Regions from separate parts of the Streptomyces sp. NPDC057638 genome, predicted to be linked through region 3. Evidence: riboswitches for the same ligand, from Rfam matches in the RefSeq annotation. Region 3 holds a riboswitch; each other region holds the start of a gene.

Region 1 (5,405 bases), on a different contig from region 3:
GCATCAGCCTACGGAGCATCGGGGGATGCACATGAACAGGGCTCCGCACCTGCTGACCGAGGACCGAGCGGAATTCCAGCGCATACTCGACGAGGCACTGCGCAATACCCAGGACCGGCCTGAGCTGGCCGCCATCGGAGAACGGCTGAACGCGACCCAGCTGCGCACCATGGCCCTCAACGCGACCGCGATGATCACATCGGCCGCGGCCGCCGAATACGATCACTATCTGAGGATCCGCGAGGAAACCCTCTCCCAGCCCCACGGTGGGCCCGCCGGGCCCGTGGGTGGCACGGCTCCCTCGGGAGACGGCCCGCCGCGGCGTCGTGGCGCCGGACTGCTGGCGGTCACCACCGTTCTCGTCCCCGTGCTGGCCGCCACGGCGGCGGTCATCCTGCTCCTGGTCGGCTATCTGCTGAAGATGCTCAGCCCGACGCCGTCCTTCGCGGGAACGCTGGTGACGGTGGGATGGTTCTTCGCCGCCGTCACGGCCGCCGGGATCCTGGTGGCGGCCATGGGACTGCTGCTGACGGCCGTACGGAACAGCTCGACCCAGGTGCCCGCCCAGGAGCCCATGGACGAGCTCCCCGACGAGGTCGCCCGCGCCAAGGACGCCTGGCTCCACGCCGTACTGGAACGAGGGATCGTGCCCTTCCTGCACGGGGTGCTGGAGGATCCCCACGCCCACCCGCTCTCCCAGGCGCCACCACGCCCGGTGGAGCGCACCGCCACCGAGGGGTACGACGGGCCGGACTACTCCGGTCCGGACGAGGGCGGGTCACCGGGCCAGCGGCCCAGCTTCACCAGCCCGGACTTCACCAGCAAGGAGTTCGGCGGCGGCGAGGGCCGCCCGGAGTGAATCCCGGCCCACCGGGCGGCGGCGAGCGCCGCCCGGTGGGCTCGGCAGCGGATCCGCCCCCCTGCCGCGCCGGTAGGCGGGAGGCGGGTCGGTCCCGTACTCGGTTGGACGGTGCTATTCGGCCATCGGCAGATAGACCCGGTTACCGGAGGCGGCGAACTCCTTGGACTTCTGGAGCATGCCCTCGGCGATCTCCGTGTCCGAACCTTCGGCCGCGTCACCGCCGAACTGCTCGGTGATGCTCCTGCTGATCTTCATCGAGCAGAACTTCGGCCCGCACATGGAACAGAAGTGCGCGGTCTTCGCCGGCTCGGCCGGCAGCGTCTCATCATGGAACTCCCTCGCCGTGTCGGGGTCGAGGGCCAGATTGAACTGGTCCTCCCAGCGGAATTCGAAGCGCGCGTCGGAGAGCGCGTCATCCCACTCCTGGGCACCCGGGTGCCCCTTCGCCAGATCGGCCGCGTGCGCGGCGATCTTGTAGGTGATGACGCCCGTCTTCACATCGTCACGGTTGGGCAGACCGAGATGCTCCTTGGGCGTCACGTAGCAGAGCATCGCCGTGCCCCACCAGGCGATCATCGCCGCGCCGATGCCGGAGGTGATGTGGTCATAGGCGGGCGCGATGTCCGTCGTCAGCGGGCCGAGCGTGTAGAACGGGGCCTCCTCGCAGATCTCCTGCTGGAGGTCGATGTTCTCCTTGATCTTGTGCATCGGGACATGACCGGGGCCCTCGATCATCGTCTGTACCTGGAAACGCTTGGCGATGGTGTTGAGTTCCCCGAGCGTGCGCAACTCGGCGAACTGTGCCTCGTCGTTGGCATCCGCGATCGAGCCGGGCCGCAGGCCGTCACCGAGCGAGTAGGTGACGTCGTACGCGGCGAGAATCTCGCACAGCTCCTCGAAGTTCTCGTACAGGAACGACTCCTTGTGGTGCGCCAGACACCACGCCGCCATGATCGAGCCGCCGCGCGAGACGATCCCGGTCTTGCGACGGGCGGTGAGCGGCACGTACCGCAGCAGCACCCCCGCGTGGACCGTCATGTAGTCCACGCCCTGTTCCGCCTGCTCGATGACGGTGTCCTTGTAGATCTCCCAGGTCAGCTCCTCGGCCTTGCCGTCGACCTTCTCCAGCGCCTGGTAGAGCGGCACCGTGCCGATCGGCACCGGCGAATTGCGCAGCACCCACTCCCGGGTGGTGTGGATATTGCGCCCGGTGGACAGGTCCATCACGGTGTCGGCGCCCCAGCGGGTCGCCCAGGTCATCTTCTCCACCTCCTCCTCGATGGAGGAGGTGACGGCGGAGTTGCCGATGTTGGCGTTCACCTTCACCAGGAACCTCTTGCCGATGATCATCGGCTCGATCTCCGGGTGGTTGACGTTGGCGGGGAGCACCGCGCGGCCCGCCGCGATCTCCTCCCGCACCACCTCGGGGGAGACGTTCTCCCGGACGGCGACGTACTCCATCTCCGGGGTGATCTCCCCCCGGCGGGCGTACGCGAGCTGAGTCACCGGGCGGCCCTCACGCCCGCGCCGGGGCTGACGCGGACGCCCCGGGAAGACGGCGTCGAGGTTGCGCAGACCGCCGCGCGGTGAGGTGTGCTTGATGCCGTCGTCCTCGGGGCGGACCGGGCGGCCCGCGTACTCCTCGGTATCGCCCCGGCCGATGATCCAGTTCTCACGGAGCGGCGGCAGTCCCCTCCGTACGTCCGTCTCGATCCCGGGATCGGTATACGGACCGGAGGTGTCGTACAGCGTCACGTCCTTGCCGTTGGTGAGGTGCACCCGGCGGACGGGCACCTGGAGGTCGGGGCGAGAGCCCTGGACATACCCCTTGTGCCAGCCCGGCGTGCGCCCGTCGGCCTGGTCGACGGCAGGCGTGTGTGCGTCCTGAACGGTCATGAGACCTACTCCCTACGCCGGCATTACCCGGTAACAGGTTCGGCGGTCGACGCGGCCATATCCGCGATGGCCGTCTTCCCGACGGCCGGTGCGGAGGTCAGCGCCCTCTCAGCCCGGTGCCCCGAGCTCCCGCGTGTGCAAAGTGCCCCCACGCTAGCGCCCTCTTTGGCGTGCTGAACAGAGGCCCCCCGCCGTTCTTGCGATGATCGGTCGGTGACGCCTTCGCCACCCGACCCCCCACCCCCGCCCATGGACCCGCCCTGGGACCGGCGGCAGGGACAGCCGCCGCACCCGCGGCCTCCCTCGCCTCCGGAGCCCGCGCCCGGGATCCCGTCGCCCACGACGGCCCCCGCGCCCCACCCCGGCCACGGTCACGGCCCCGCACAGGACCACGGCCCTCCCCCCGCGCACGGAAACATGCCCGCACCCACGCGGGGACCGACGCAGGGGCACAACCACGGCCCCGCCCACGGGCATGAACCCAGCCACGGTCACGCACACGGCCACAGCCATGGGCATACGCACTCCCACGGCCCCGCGACGCCGGTCTCGCGCCATCTGCGCAAGGTGATCGCCGCCGTGCTGGTGCCCTTCGCCGCCGCTGTCGCCGTCGGGCTGCTGGTGCTCTGGCCCGGTGGCTCCGCCGACCACAAGCCCACCGGCGTGGGCTTCGACCGGCAGACCGAGGAGGCCCGGGTGGCCTCGGTGCAGCAGATCGACTGCCGGAAGGTGAACGCGGGTCAGGTGCCACCGACCGGTGACACCAGCACACCCCAGGGCCGCGAGGCCGTCAACTCCCAGCGCGGCAGCTGTGGAAAAGCGACGATCGAGGTCACCACCGGCCCTCATACGGGCCGTACCTTCACCGAGATCGTCCAGCCGGACGCCCCTCGTCAACTGCGGCAGGGGCAGGAGGTGGTGGTGGCCTACGCCCCGGACGCGCCGCGGGAACTCCAGTACGCGGTGATCGATCTGGACCGTACGGTTCCGTTGGCGCTGCTCGCCGGGATCTTCGCCCTCGCGGTGGTGCTGGTGGGTCGGATGCGCGGGGTGATGGCCCTGATCGCGCTCGCCACCTCGTTCGCCATCCTGACGCTCTTCATCCTTCCCGCGATCCTGGAAGGCTCCAATCCGCTGGTCGTCGCGGTGATCGGGGCGAGCGCCATCATGCTGATCGCCCTCTACACCTGCCATGGGCTCAACGCGCGTACCTCGGTGGCGGTGCTCGGCACCCTGGTCTCGCTGCTGCTGATCGGGCTGCTCGGCTCGTTCTTCGTCGGCTGGGCGCTGCTGAGCGGCAACACCGACGACAACACCGGTCTGATCCACGGCCTCTATCCGAAGATCGATATGAGCGGACTGCTGCTGGCGGGCATCATCATCGGCTCGCTCGGTGTCCTCGACGATGTCACGGTGACCCAGACCTCCGCCGTCTGGGAGTTGCGCCAGGCCGACCCGACGATGGGTCCCCGCGCGCTCTACCGGGCCGGGATCCGCATCGGCCGGGACCATATCGCGTCCGTGGTCAACACCCTGGTCCTGGCCTACGCGGGCGCCGCGCTCCCCCTGCTGCTGCTCTTCTCGATCGCCCGCAGCGGTGTGGGCGCGGTCGCCAACAGCGAGTTGGTGGCCGAGGAGATCGTCCGTACCCTGATCGGCTCGATCGGACTGGTCGCCTCCGTCCCGGTGACCACGGCCCTCGCGGCCCTCGTGGTCTGCGCGGACCGCCCCTCCTCACTCCCGCCGGGCCCCTCCCCCACCGCGCCCGTGACCCCCGTCCCGGACGGCGGTACAGGTACGCCTACGGGGCGGGGGATGCCCCTGACCCGTACGGGGCTCCCAGGGCTGAAGTCCCTCCCGGGACGCAGCGGCACGGGCCGCCGCCGCAAACGGTGAGACCTGGCCGGGGAGCGTGCCGCACACGGTGAACCCGGCGCGCGGCGAGCCGACCGCACCCGGCGCCGGTGGCCGACCGGCCCGGGGCGGCGGCCCCACCGATCCACTCCCGGCCCGATCCGCCCGCGGCGGTGCCGGTCCGCCCGAGACCGGCACCGTCTCAGCCCGCGTTCTCCTCCGTCTCGGCCAGGATGTTCCGCAACGCCTTGTCGAGACACCCCTCGAAATCCCCGTGCGCCCGCTCCTGTCCCAGCGGCACCAGCTTGTCGGTGCGGTCGAGGAAGGCGACCACTGGTGCCGCGCTGACCTGGAAGAGCGCCCGGTCGGCGCCCACCTGGAGCCGGATCGCGATATCGGCCAGCTCCTCCGGCCCGGTCGGGGCGACCCGCACATCCCCGTCCCCACTCGGCCCGAGGATCCCGTCCATCAGCAGATCACGGCCGAAAGCCCAGGTCACCGGCGCGTCACCGGGTAGATGGAAGGTCATCCGCACGGCGTACGGATCCTCCGTCTCGTAACGGAGCTCCACCGGGATCCGGAACGAGAGCTCCTCGGAGACAAGGAAGCTCATCAGGACCTCGGCTTGGACCGACTCGCGCATCGTGTACCCCGCAGTGAAGAATGCCTACTGAAAGCTTGTCAAAAACGGCCAGGATTCATCCCTCTGACCCTCTTGCCACAATCGTGCTCCACGCGCTAGAGGACTACAAGGAGTGATTTTTCAGATACTGATAGAGAGCGAGAGGACGTT
Region 2 (5,405 bases), on a different contig from region 3:
GTCCGTCCCGAGGGCCTCCCGGGCCAGCCGGGCGGTCAGCACGGCCTCGCCCGCCGTGAAGCAGCCCGCCGTGTTGGGCAGCACCCGGATGCCGAGCCGCTCCAGTACGGACAGCACCGAGCCCTGGACGGTGGGGTCGACCCGGCGCATCGCGACGGTGGTCAGTTCGGTGCCGCTGGCGACGAGGACACGTTCCATGACCTCCAGGCTGGGCGCGCCGCCGGTGCCCATGATCAGCCGGGAGTCGAAGGTGGTGTCACCGATGGTGAGACGGTCGTCGGACATCGGCTCAGCCTCCCTGGACGGCGGTGAGGACCTCGACCCGGTCGCCGTCGCCGAGGAGGGTGCCGGGCCACTCGCCCCGGGGGACGACCGTCTCGTTGACGGCGGCCGCGATACCGGTGGGCGGCTCGGCGGGGTCGCCCTCCGGCGCGGTGCCGGGCCCCCGCGTGACGTCGGCGATGAGATGGTCCAGCGTCGTACCACGGGCGAGTTCATGACGCGCGCCGTTGACGGAGATCACGACGGACACACTGGTCATACGGGCTGCTCCTGGGGAAAGTGCCGCTCGGTCGCATCCGTGTCGCCGGATGAGAAGCGGAGAGGGGAGAAGGGCAGGGCCTCGGACGGGAGTGCGCCGTCGGTCAGCGCGGTGGCCATCGCGTCGCCGGTGACGGGGGTGAGGAGCACCCCGTTGCGGTAGTGGCCGGTGGCCAGGTGGAGGCCGGGCAGCGCGGTGGGGCCCAGCAGGGGCGCGTTGTCGGGTGAGGCGGGGCGCAGCCCGGCGCGCGTCTCCGTCAGCGGGAGTTCGGTGATGCCGGGCACCAGCTCATGCGCGTCCCGCAGCAGTTCGTAGACACCGCCCGCCGTGACGGAGGTGTCCCAGCCCTGTTCCTCACTGGTCGCCCCGACGACCAGCTCGCCGTTCTCGCGCGGCACCAGATAGACATGCCCGCCGCGCACCACCGCGCGGATCGTCCGGGAGAGGAAGGGGGCGTACGGACGGGGAACGGCCAGCCGCAGCACCTGCCCCTTCACGGGGCGCACCGGGGGCACCACCGCGTCGGGCAGCCCCTCCAGGCGTCCGCTCAGGCTGCCGCCCGCGATGACCACCTGTCCGGCGGGGAGTTCGGTGCCGTCGGCGAGGCGGGCGCCGACCGCGCGGTCCCGGCTGACCAGCAGCCGCGCGGCCCAGTCGCGGCGGAAGGTCACCCCGGCCCGCGCGCAGGCGGTGACCAGCGCGGCCGCCAGCCGCCGCGGGTCCACCTGGTGGTCACCGTCGACCCGTAGCCCGCCCCGGACGCCCGGCGCGAGCATCGGCTCCAGACGGCGGCACTCCCGGCCGGTCAGCCAGGCCGACTCCAGGCCGCAGCGCTGCTGGAGGGCGTGGAGTTCCCGCAGATGGGCGCGGTCGTCGGCGTCGAGGGCGATGGCGAGGGTGCCACAGGTGCGGTAGTCGATCCGCCGCCCGCTCGCCTCCTCCAGTTCGGTGGTGAAGGCGGGGTAGCGGCGGGCGGATTCCAGGGTGAGGGAGAGCAGGGTCTCCTCGCCGTAGTGGAGTTCGGTGACGGCGGCGAGCATGCCCGCCGCGACCTGGGCGGCGCCACCGCCCGGCTCCGAGTCGGCGAGGGTCACCGCGAGCCCCTTCTGGGCGGCGCGCCACGCGGTGACCAGTCCGATGATCCCGCCGCCGATCACCAGGACGTCGGTGGCGCGGGGGGTCCGGGCCCGCCGGCGGAGGGGTGCTCGCGCCGGGTCCTCACGGGGCGGGTCCTCGCGCGCCTGTTCCTCGCGGGGCGGGTCGGCGTCTCGTGCCGGGGGTGCCTGAGGAGTGCCGGTGTCGCTGGCGGTGTTGACAGGGTGCATGGGCGATCAGCTCCTCCCTTCGCCGGTATGACCCGGATCAGGTTCGTACGGTCGGAGGCCGGCCAGCCTCCCTCTCAGCCCGGTCCGTCCGGGCTCCCGCGAGTGCTCTACGGTGGCCACCCTAACCTCCGCCGCCGGGCCGCCGTAAGGCGCGGTGGCGCCGCCGTGACCTCCGTACCCACGAGCCAAGGAGCAGCGCTGTGGCTGGATCCCGCCGATCACTCCGATCCCTTGACGGGCTTGTCCTCGCGCCGGTCGCCGACCAGGCGCCCGGCCAGGTCGGTACCGGCACCCGCTTCACCTACCACGAGGAGGCGGACCGGATCTGGGCCGAGTACGCCGGTGGTGACGTGGTCCGCGGTCATCTGGTGGGCACCCGGGACGGGGACCGGATCGACTTCCGCTATGTGCAGTTGCGGACGGACGGCACCACCGCCTCCGGCCACTGTGTCTCCACCGTGGTGGAGCTGCCCGACGGCCGGGTGCGACTGGAGGAGAGCTGGGAGTGGGAGTCCCAGGAGGGCAGCGGGACGAGCGTGGTGGAGGAGCTGCCGCGCACGGGGTGACCGGCGAGGCGTGCCCGTCCTGCGGGGCGGCTTGCCCCGTTTCACCCGTGTGCGGGCCGTACGCGCGCGGCCCGGGGCCGTCGGGCCGGTGGGCCCGGGAGCCCAGGACACTGGGGATTCGACCGGGCTGTCCCACCCTCCATCGTCTGATGATGCGTCAGATGCGTAAGGTGGTCATGTGAGCGATCAGCCAGATGAGCAGCGGACACGGCGCGTGGTCGTCGTCGGAGCGGGCATGGCGGGCGTGCAGACCGCCGTCGCCCTGAGGGAACAGGGGTTCACCGGCCCCCTCACCCTGATCGGGGCCGAGCCCCACCAGCCCTATGACCGGCCACCCCTGTCCAAGGCCGTCCTGCTCGGCTCGGCCGAGGGCTCGGCCTTCGAGATCGACTTCGAGGAGCTGGGGATCGAGCTGCGGCTCGGCCGCGAGGTCACCGGGGTACGCGCCGCGGAGCACGAACTGGACACCGAGGCCGGGCCGGTCCCGTACGACGTCCTCGTCATCGCCACGGGCGCGCGGCCGCTCACCCTGCCCGGCAGCGAGACCGTGCCCGGGGTCCATCTGCTGCGCACCCTCGACGACGCCGAGCGGCTGCGGCCGGTCCTCGCCGCGAAGCACGACATCGTGGTCGTGGGCGCGGGCTGGATCGGTGCCGAGTTCGCGACGGCCGCGCGGGCCGCCGGATGCGCGGTCACCGTGGTGGAGGCCGCCGACCGGCCGCTCCCCGGCGCGCTGCCCGCCGAGATCACCGCGCCGATGGCCGACTGGTACGCGGAGTACGGGGTGGACCTGCTCACCGGGGCCCGGGTCGCCACCGTCGAACCCGGGACGGTCGTCCTCGACGACGGACGGAGGCTGGCCGCCCAGGCCGTGGTCGTCGGTGTCGGCGCCCGCCCCGCCACCGGTTGGCTCACCGGCTCCGGCGTCGAGACCGGGCCCGACGGCGCGATCACCGCCGACGCCCAGCTGCGCACCTCACAGCCCGATGTGTACGCGGTGGGGGACTGCGCCTCCTTCCCCTCCGCCCGCTATGGCCGCAGGCTCCTGGTCCACCACTGGGACAACGCCCTCCAGGGGCCCCGGACGGTCGCCGCCAACGTGCTGGCCGCCGCGTCCGGCGAGCCGCTCCAGAGCTATGACCCGGTGCCGTACTTCTGGTCCGAGCAGTTCGGCCGCTTCGTGCAGTACGCCGGTGACCACGCGGACGCCGACACCACCGTGTGGCGGGGGGCCCCGGACGGCGAGGGCTGGTCGGTGCTCTGGCTGCGCGAGGGCGCCCTGGTGGCCGTGCTCGCGGTGGGTCGTCCCCGTGACCTGGCCCAGGGCCGCAAGCTGATGCTGGCGGGGGCGAGGCTGGATCCCGAGCGTGCCGCGGACGCCGCCCTCCCCCTGAAGGCGGCCTCGGCCTGAGCCGGACCGGAATCCGTTTCACCCGCGCTGACCAGCGATGTCACCCGAAGGCACGCCGCCGCGACGGGCGTGTCCCCCGGCCCCCCGCTACCGACTGTCAGTCCCAGATGGCAGGCTTGTCCCGTGACCGAGATTGACGCAAAGATCGACGCCCTCGTCCCCGCCTGGCTCACTCTCCCCGATATCGCGGAGATGCTCGATGTCGAGGTGACGCGTGTGCGGCAGCTGGTGAAGGAAGGCCAGCTGATCGCCGTACGCCGGGGAGAGAACCGGGTGCTTCAGGTGCCCGCCGCCTTCATCAGCGACTCCAAGGTGGTCAAGGGTCTCTCCGGCACCCTGACGCTGCTGAGGGACGACGGCTTCAGCGACGAGGAGATGCTGGAGTGGCTCTTCACCGCTGATGAGTCCCTGCCGGGTACCCCCGCGCAGGCGCTCAGTGAGAATCGCGGGACGGAAGTGAAGCGCCGGGCGCAGGCCCTCGCGGTCTGACGAGGCGGTTCTTCTCCCCAGGCTCCACCCGGGGGTGCCCCCAGCCTTGATGGGGGCACCCCCGAGGGGGAGCCGGGGGGACGGTGCCCCAGGATGGGCGTGCTCGATCACTCGTTCCTCGTGATCTCCGCGCGACTCAGCTGAGACTCCGCCGGGCCCGCGCCCGGAGGTGCCCTCGGCGCGCCCCTTGGGGCCGGAACCGCGGTGGCGACCCGATCACGCGGAGACCGGACCGATTCACGCGGTGCGCGGACGCCCGCGTACCGCTCACCACCCTGGGGGGATCTCATCATGTCCACGACCCGTGCCCGGCTGGCCGACGCGCGTCTCTACCTCTGCACGGACGCCCGCCGGGACCGGGGCGACCTCGCCGCGTTCCTGGACGCGGTCCTCTCCAGCGGGGTCGACATCGTCCAGCTGCGGGAGAAGGGGATGGAGGCCGCCGAGGAGCTGGAGCACCTCCAGGTCTTCGCCGACGCCTGCCGACGCCACGGCGCGCTGCTCGCCGTCAACGACCGCGCGGATGTCGCCCACGCCATCGGCTCCGACGTCCTCCATCTCGGCCAGGGCGATCTGCCGGTCCCCGCCGCCCGTGCCATCCTCGGTGACGAGGTCCTGATCGGCCGCTCCACGCATGCCGAGGCCGAGGCGGCGAGCGCCGCCGTCACCCCGGGCGTGGACTACTTCTGCACCGGTCCCTGCTGGCCCACCCCGACCAAGCCCGGACGCCACGCCCCCGGACTCGACCTCGTGCGCTTCACGGCCTCCCTGGGTACCGACCGCCCCTGGTTCGCCATCGGCGGCATCGACGCGGGCAACCTCGACCAGGTGCTCGACGCGGGCGCCCGCCGGATCGTCGTGGTCCGCGCGATCACCGAGGCGGACGATCCGGCGGCGGCGACCGCCGACCTCGCCCAGCGCCTGAAGGAACGCGGAGAGTGATCGCCGCAGGTCCGAATCCGGCCAGCGCCGGTCGACATCACGCCGTTCGCGAACATCCGGTGTCCGAAGAGTGGACTCCGGTTGGGCGCCCCCCTACCCCTGGATAACCTGCGACTATGGCCCTCGGAACA
Region 3 (5,405 bases):
CTCCTGGGGGGCCCCGCCGAGCACCGGCCTCTGGGGACCGCCCGACCAGGGTCCTGCCTCGGCGGGTCCCGCCTACGATGAGCGTGTGGCACAGCAGACTCGGCCCATGCCCATCGTGCCGGACTACCCCGACGACGCAGGTAGAGACGCTGACGGCCGTGACGATCGCGATCGGGGGGCCTCTCACCTGGGCGGCCCCCTCTTCCGCTCCGACTCCCCGCAGGAGCCCATGACCACCCCGCCGACGGGCCCCGACGGGCCCGACCGGGAGCGGGGCGGTGCTGAGCCCCGGCGGGAAGCGGGCCGGGGCGCGGCGCGGGAGAAGAAGAAGGCGGGCCGGGATCTGCGCGCGGCCATAGGGGTCGGCGTGGGTCTCGGCGCGGTCATCGTGGCGGCGCTCTTCGTGGTCAAAGAGGTGTTCGTCGGGGTCGTCGTCGTCGCCGTCGTCGTCGGTCTGTGGGAGCTGACCTCCCGGCTCCAGGAGCGCAAGGGGATCAAGGCGCCGCTGGTGCCGCTCGCCGTCGGTGGCGCCGCCATGGTGGTCGCCGGGTATGTGCGGGGTGCCGAGGGTGCCTGGGTCGCCATGGCGCTCACCACGCTCGCGGTGCTGGTGTGGCGGATGACCGAGCCGCCGGAGGACTACCTCAAGGACGTCACGGCGGGGGTCTTCGCCGCCTTCTACGTCCCGTTCCTCGCCACCTTCGTCACGATGATGCTGGCGGCGGACGACGGCTCCTGGCGGGTGCTGGTCTTCCTGCTGCTGACGGTGGTCAGCGACACCGGCGCGTACGCGGTCGGCTGGCGCTTCGGCCGCCGCAAGCTCGCCCCGCGCATCAGCCCGGGGAAGACCCGTGAGGGCCTCTTCGGCGCCATCGGGTTCGCGATGGCGGCGGGCGCGCTGTGTATGCAGTTCCTGATCGACGGCGGCTCCTGGTGGCAGGGGCTGCTGCTGGGGCTGGCGGTGGCGGTCACCGCCACGCTGGGTGACCTGGGCGAGTCGATGATCAAGCGCGATCTCGGCATCAAGGACATGGGCACCCTGCTGCCGGGGCACGGCGGCATCATGGACCGGCTGGACTCCCTGCTGCCGACCGCGCCTGTGGTGTGGCTGCTGCTGGTGATCTTCGTCGGGTCCGGCTGAGCCGGGTCCGGCTGAGTTGGGTCCGGTTGGGCCGGAGCCGGCCGAGCCGGATCAGGCTGACGGGCCGGGTCCGGTTGAGCCGGATCAGGCTGACGGGCCGGGTCCGGCTGACCGGCCGGTTCGATCCCGGACGTGGCCCGGTCCGGTCGGCCCGGTGGGCGCTCCGGTAGCTGCCGGAAGCCGCCGTGACGGTGCTGACCAGCAGGTTTATCGACGAGGGGCTCGTTATCCACAGGGTGGCGAGCCCCTCTTCGTATCTCTGCGACACTGGTAGGACCATGCCCAAGCCCGGAGAACTCACCTTTGTCGCGCCGCGCGGAGCCAAGAAGCCGCCGCGGCACCTCGCCGACCTCAGCCCCGCGGAGCGCAAGGAGGCCGTCGCCGCCATCGGCGAGAAGCCCTTCCGCGCCAAGCAGCTCTCACAGCACTACTTCGCCCGCTACGCCCATGACCCGGGCCAGTGGACCGACATCCCGGCCGCCGCGCGCGAGCGGCTCGCCGCGGAGCTGCTGCCGGATCTGATGTCGGTCGTCCGCCATGTGTCGTGTGACGAGGACACCACGCGCAAGACGCTCTGGCGGCTCCATGACGGCACGCTGGTCGAGTCGGTGCTGATGCGGTATCCGGACCGGGTGACCATGTGTGTCTCCTCGCAGGCCGGATGCGGGATGAACTGCCCGTTCTGCGCCACGGGCCAGGCGGGTCTCGACCGCAATCTCTCCACCGCCGAGATCGTCCACCAGATCGTGGACGGGATGCGGGCGCTGCGCGACGGAGAGGTGCCCGGCGGGCCCGCGCGGCTGTCGAACATCGTCTTCATGGGCATGGGCGAGCCGCTGGCCAACTACAAGCGGGTGGTGGGCGCGATCCGCAGGCTCACCGACCCGGCGCCCGACGGGATCGGCCTCTCCCAGCGGGGGATCACCGTCTCCACGGTCGGTCTGGTGCCCGCGATGCACCGCTTCGCCGACGAGGGGTTCAGCTGCCGTCTGGCGGTCTCGCTCCACGCGCCGGACGACGAGCTGCGCGACACCCTGGTGCCGGTCAACACCCGCTGGAAGGTCCGCGAGGTGCTGGACGCGGCGTGGGAGTACGCGGAGAGGTCCGGCCGCCGGATCTCCATCGAGTACGCGCTGATCCGTGACATCAACGACCAGGCGTGGCGTGGTGATCTGCTGGGCCGACTGCTCAAGGGCAAGCGGGTCCATGTCAACCTCATCCCGCTCAACCCGACCCCCGGCTCGAAGTGGACCGCCTCCCGTCCCGAGGACGAGAAGGCGTTCGTCCAGGCCATCGCCGCCCATGGGGTGCCGGTGACCGTGCGGGACACCCGCGGCCAGGAGATCGACGGGGCGTGCGGGCAGTTGGCGGCGGCGGAGCGCTGACGCCCCGGACCGTGCGGGAGACCCGGGGCTGCCGGGCCGTCCGGTCGACCTTGTACGCTGTGACGAACATCTGCATATATCCGACAGGGGAGCGCCACAGCGCTGAGAGTGCGGTTCCGGCAGGTCCGCAGACCCTCTGAACCTCGCCCAGGTCATTCTGGGTAGGAAGTTCGGTCATTACTCAAGCTGTTGCGCCCCGTCCGGCCCTCCCCTGGGCCGGGCGGGGCCGCGTCTCTTCCTGGTCATGTCCAGGAGGATGTCAGTCCAGTGAGCACCATCAAGAAGATCACGGTCACCGCGGTCGCCGCCGCGCTCGGGGTCACCACCCTCGCCGCGTGCGGCGGGGACGCGGAGAAGGACGGCGGGTCCAAGGGCGCCGGGTCCACGACCGTCACGCTGGTCAGCCATGAGTCGTTCGCCGTCTCCGAGGCCGTGCTGAAGAAGTTCACCCAGCAGACCGGGTACACGGTCAAGGTGCTCAAGACCGGGGACGCCGGGGCCGCGCTCAACAAGGAGATCCTCACCAAGGGCTCGCCGCAGGGCGATGTGCTGTGGGGCGTGGACAACACCCTGCTCTCCCGCGCGCTCGACAACGGCGTCTTCACCCCCTACCGGGCCACGGGCCTGGACCAGGTCGCGCCCGAGGTCCAGCTGGACCGGGAGCGGAACCGGGTCACCCCCGTCGACACCGGCGATGTCTGCGTCAACTACGACAAGAAGTACTTCGCCGACCGCAAGCTGGCCCCGCCGTCGACCTTCGACGACCTGATCAAGCCCGAGTACCGCGATCTGCTGGTGGTGGAGAACGCGGCCGTCTCCTCGCCCGGTCTCGCCTTCGTCCTCGGCACCGTCGGACGGTACGGCGAGTCCGGCTGGGAGGCGTACTGGAAGAAGCTGAAGGCCAACGGCGTCAAGGTCGTCGACGGCTGGGAGCAGGCGTACAACGAGGAGTTCTCCGGTTCCGCCGGAGGCAAGAAGGCCAAGGCCGACCGGCCGCTGGTCGTCTCGTACGCCTCCAGCCCACCGGTCGAGGTGCTGTACGCCAAGCCGCAGCCGACCGAGGCGCCGACCGGGGTGGCGACGGGTACCTGCTTCCGTCAGATCGAGTTCGCCGGGCTGCTCAAGGGCGCGAAGAACGAGCCGGGTGGCAAGGCGCTGCTCGACTTCCTCATCTCGCGGCCGTTCCAGGAGGACATGCCGCTGAACATGTTCGTCCACCCGGTGGTCAAGGGCGCCACCCTGCCGCCGCTCTTCACCCGCTTCGGCGCGGTCGTGGAGAAGCCGGAGACGGTCAGCCCCGACGCCATCGCCGAGAACCGGGAGCAGTGGGTCAGGTCGTGGTCCTCGCTCGTCGTGAAGTAGTTCCAGGCGCGGCCGGGCGGCTCGCGGACCGTCGTGGGGCGGCCGCCCGGCTGGCCCTGATGGCGGTCCCGGCCGTCTTCTTCGCGCTCTTCTTCGCCTACCCCGTGGCCGCGATCACCGGCCGCGGGCTGATGGCCGACGGGGTGTGGCAGTTCGGCCGGATCGGGGAGGTGCTGGGGCGGTCCGACCTCCAGCGGGTGCTCTGGTTCACCACCTGGCAGGCGCTGGCCTCCACCGCGCTCACTCTGGTGATCGCGCTGCCGGGCGCCTATGTCCTGGCCCGCTACGACTTTCCCGGGCGGCGGCTGCTGCGGGCGGTGGTGACGGTTCCGTTCGTCCTGCCGACCGTGGTCGTGGGCAGCGCCTTCCTGGCGCTGCTGGGGCGCGGCGGGCTGCTCGACGAGGTGTGGGGCGTCCGGCTCGACACCACCGTCTGGGCCATCCTGCTGGCCCATGTCTTCTTCAACTACGCCGTGGTTGTGCGGACCGTCGGCGGACTGTGGGCGCAGCTCGACCCGCGGCAGGAGGAGGCCGCCCGGGTGCTCGGCGCCGGGCGGCTGGCCGCCTGGGCCCGGGTGACGCTGCCCGCGCTGGCGCCCGCCCTGGCCGCCGCCGCGCTGATGGTCTTCCTCTTCACCTTCACCTCCTTCGGTGTGGTGCAGATCCTGGGCGGCCCCGGGTTCGCCACCCTGGAGGTGGAGATCTACCGGCAGACCGCCCAGTTGCTGGATCTGCCCACCGCCGCCGTGCTCACGCTGGTGCAGTTCGCCGCCGTCGGCACGGTGCTCGCCGTCCACGCCCGTACGGTACGGAGGCGGGAGGGCGCGCTACGGCTGGTCGACCCGGCGCTCACGGCGCGCACGCCGCGCGGAGCGGGGCAGTGGGCGCTGCTCGGCGGTGTCCTCACCACCGTGGTGCTGCTGTTGCTGACGCCCCTCGCGGTCCTGGTGGAACGGTCCTTCGCCACGCCCGACGGCTATGGCCTCGACTACTACCGCGCCCTGACCTCGAACGAGTCCAGTGGTGGCGCCTTCCTCGTGCCGCCGATCCACGCGATCGGCAACTCGCTCCAGTACACGGCCGTGGCCACCGCCATCGCGGTCGTCGTCGGCGGGCTCGCGGCCGCCGCGCTCACCCGCCGGGCCGGACGGCTGACCCGGGGCTTCGACGCGCTGCTGATGCTGCCGCTCGGGGTCTCCGCCGTCACCGTCGGTTTCGGCTTCCTCATCGCGCTGGACGAACCGCCGCTGGATCTGCGCGCCAGCTGGATCCTGGTGCCGCTGGCGCAGGCGCTGGTCGGGGTCCCCTTCGTCGTACGGACCATGCTGCCCGTGCTGCGCGCGGTCGACGGGCGGCTGAGGGAGGCGGCGGCCGTGCTCGGCGCGTCCCCGCTACGGGTCTGGCGCGAGGTGGATCTGCCGATGGTGCGCCGGGCGCTGCTGATCGCGGCCGGGTTCGCCTTCGCCATGTCGCTGGGCGAGTTCGGCGCGACCGTCTTCATCGCCCGCGAGGACCGG

What was found. A riboswitch is a leader RNA that binds a small molecule or an ion and turns the genes downstream of it on or off. The one in region 3 is predicted to bind thiamine pyrophosphate.
Region 1: another riboswitch for thiamine pyrophosphate. It lies ahead of thiC (phosphomethylpyrimidine synthase ThiC); the one in region 3 lies ahead of ACFVIM_RS10815 (thiamine ABC transporter substrate binding subunit).
Region 2: another riboswitch for thiamine pyrophosphate. It lies ahead of thiO (glycine oxidase ThiO); the one in region 3 lies ahead of ACFVIM_RS10815 (thiamine ABC transporter substrate binding subunit).

What each region holds. Positions count from the first base shown of each region.
Region 1 covers NZ_JBHVHF010000030.1:13,579-18,983, reverse strand. Annotated here, with positions in the region: gene ACFVIM_RS06970 (hypothetical protein) at 26-859, shown strand; gene thiC (phosphomethylpyrimidine synthase ThiC) at 974-2,758, opposite strand; TPP riboswitch at 2,751-2,901, opposite strand; gene ACFVIM_RS06960 (YibE/F family protein) at 3,176-4,654, shown strand; gene ACFVIM_RS06955 (SsgA family sporulation/cell division regulator) at 4,815-5,255, opposite strand; gene ACFVIM_RS06950 (IclR family transcriptional regulator) at 5,376-5,405, opposite strand, start outside.
Region 2 covers NZ_JBHVHF010000200.1:4,381-9,785, reverse strand. Annotated here, with positions in the region: gene ACFVIM_RS24035 (thiazole synthase) at 1-285, opposite strand, end outside; gene thiS (sulfur carrier protein ThiS) at 290-541, opposite strand; gene thiO (glycine oxidase ThiO) at 538-1,866, opposite strand; TPP riboswitch at 1,864-1,976, opposite strand; gene ACFVIM_RS24020 (hypothetical protein) at 2,067-2,432, shown strand; gene ACFVIM_RS24015 (NAD(P)/FAD-dependent oxidoreductase) at 2,668-3,843, shown strand; gene ACFVIM_RS24010 (Rv2175c family DNA-binding protein) at 3,967-4,332, shown strand; gene thiE (thiamine phosphate synthase) at 4,624-5,274, shown strand; gene metF (methylenetetrahydrofolate reductase [NAD(P)H]) at 5,391-5,405, shown strand, end outside.
Region 3 covers NZ_JBHVHF010000054.1:24,279-29,683, forward strand. Annotated here, with positions in the region: gene ACFVIM_RS10805 (phosphatidate cytidylyltransferase) at 1-1,141, shown strand, start outside; gene rlmN (23S rRNA (adenine(2503)-C(2))-methyltransferase RlmN) at 1,420-2,526, shown strand; TPP riboswitch at 2,602-2,712, shown strand; gene ACFVIM_RS10815 (thiamine ABC transporter substrate binding subunit) at 2,794-3,888, shown strand; gene ACFVIM_RS10820 (ABC transporter permease) at 3,948-5,405, shown strand, end outside.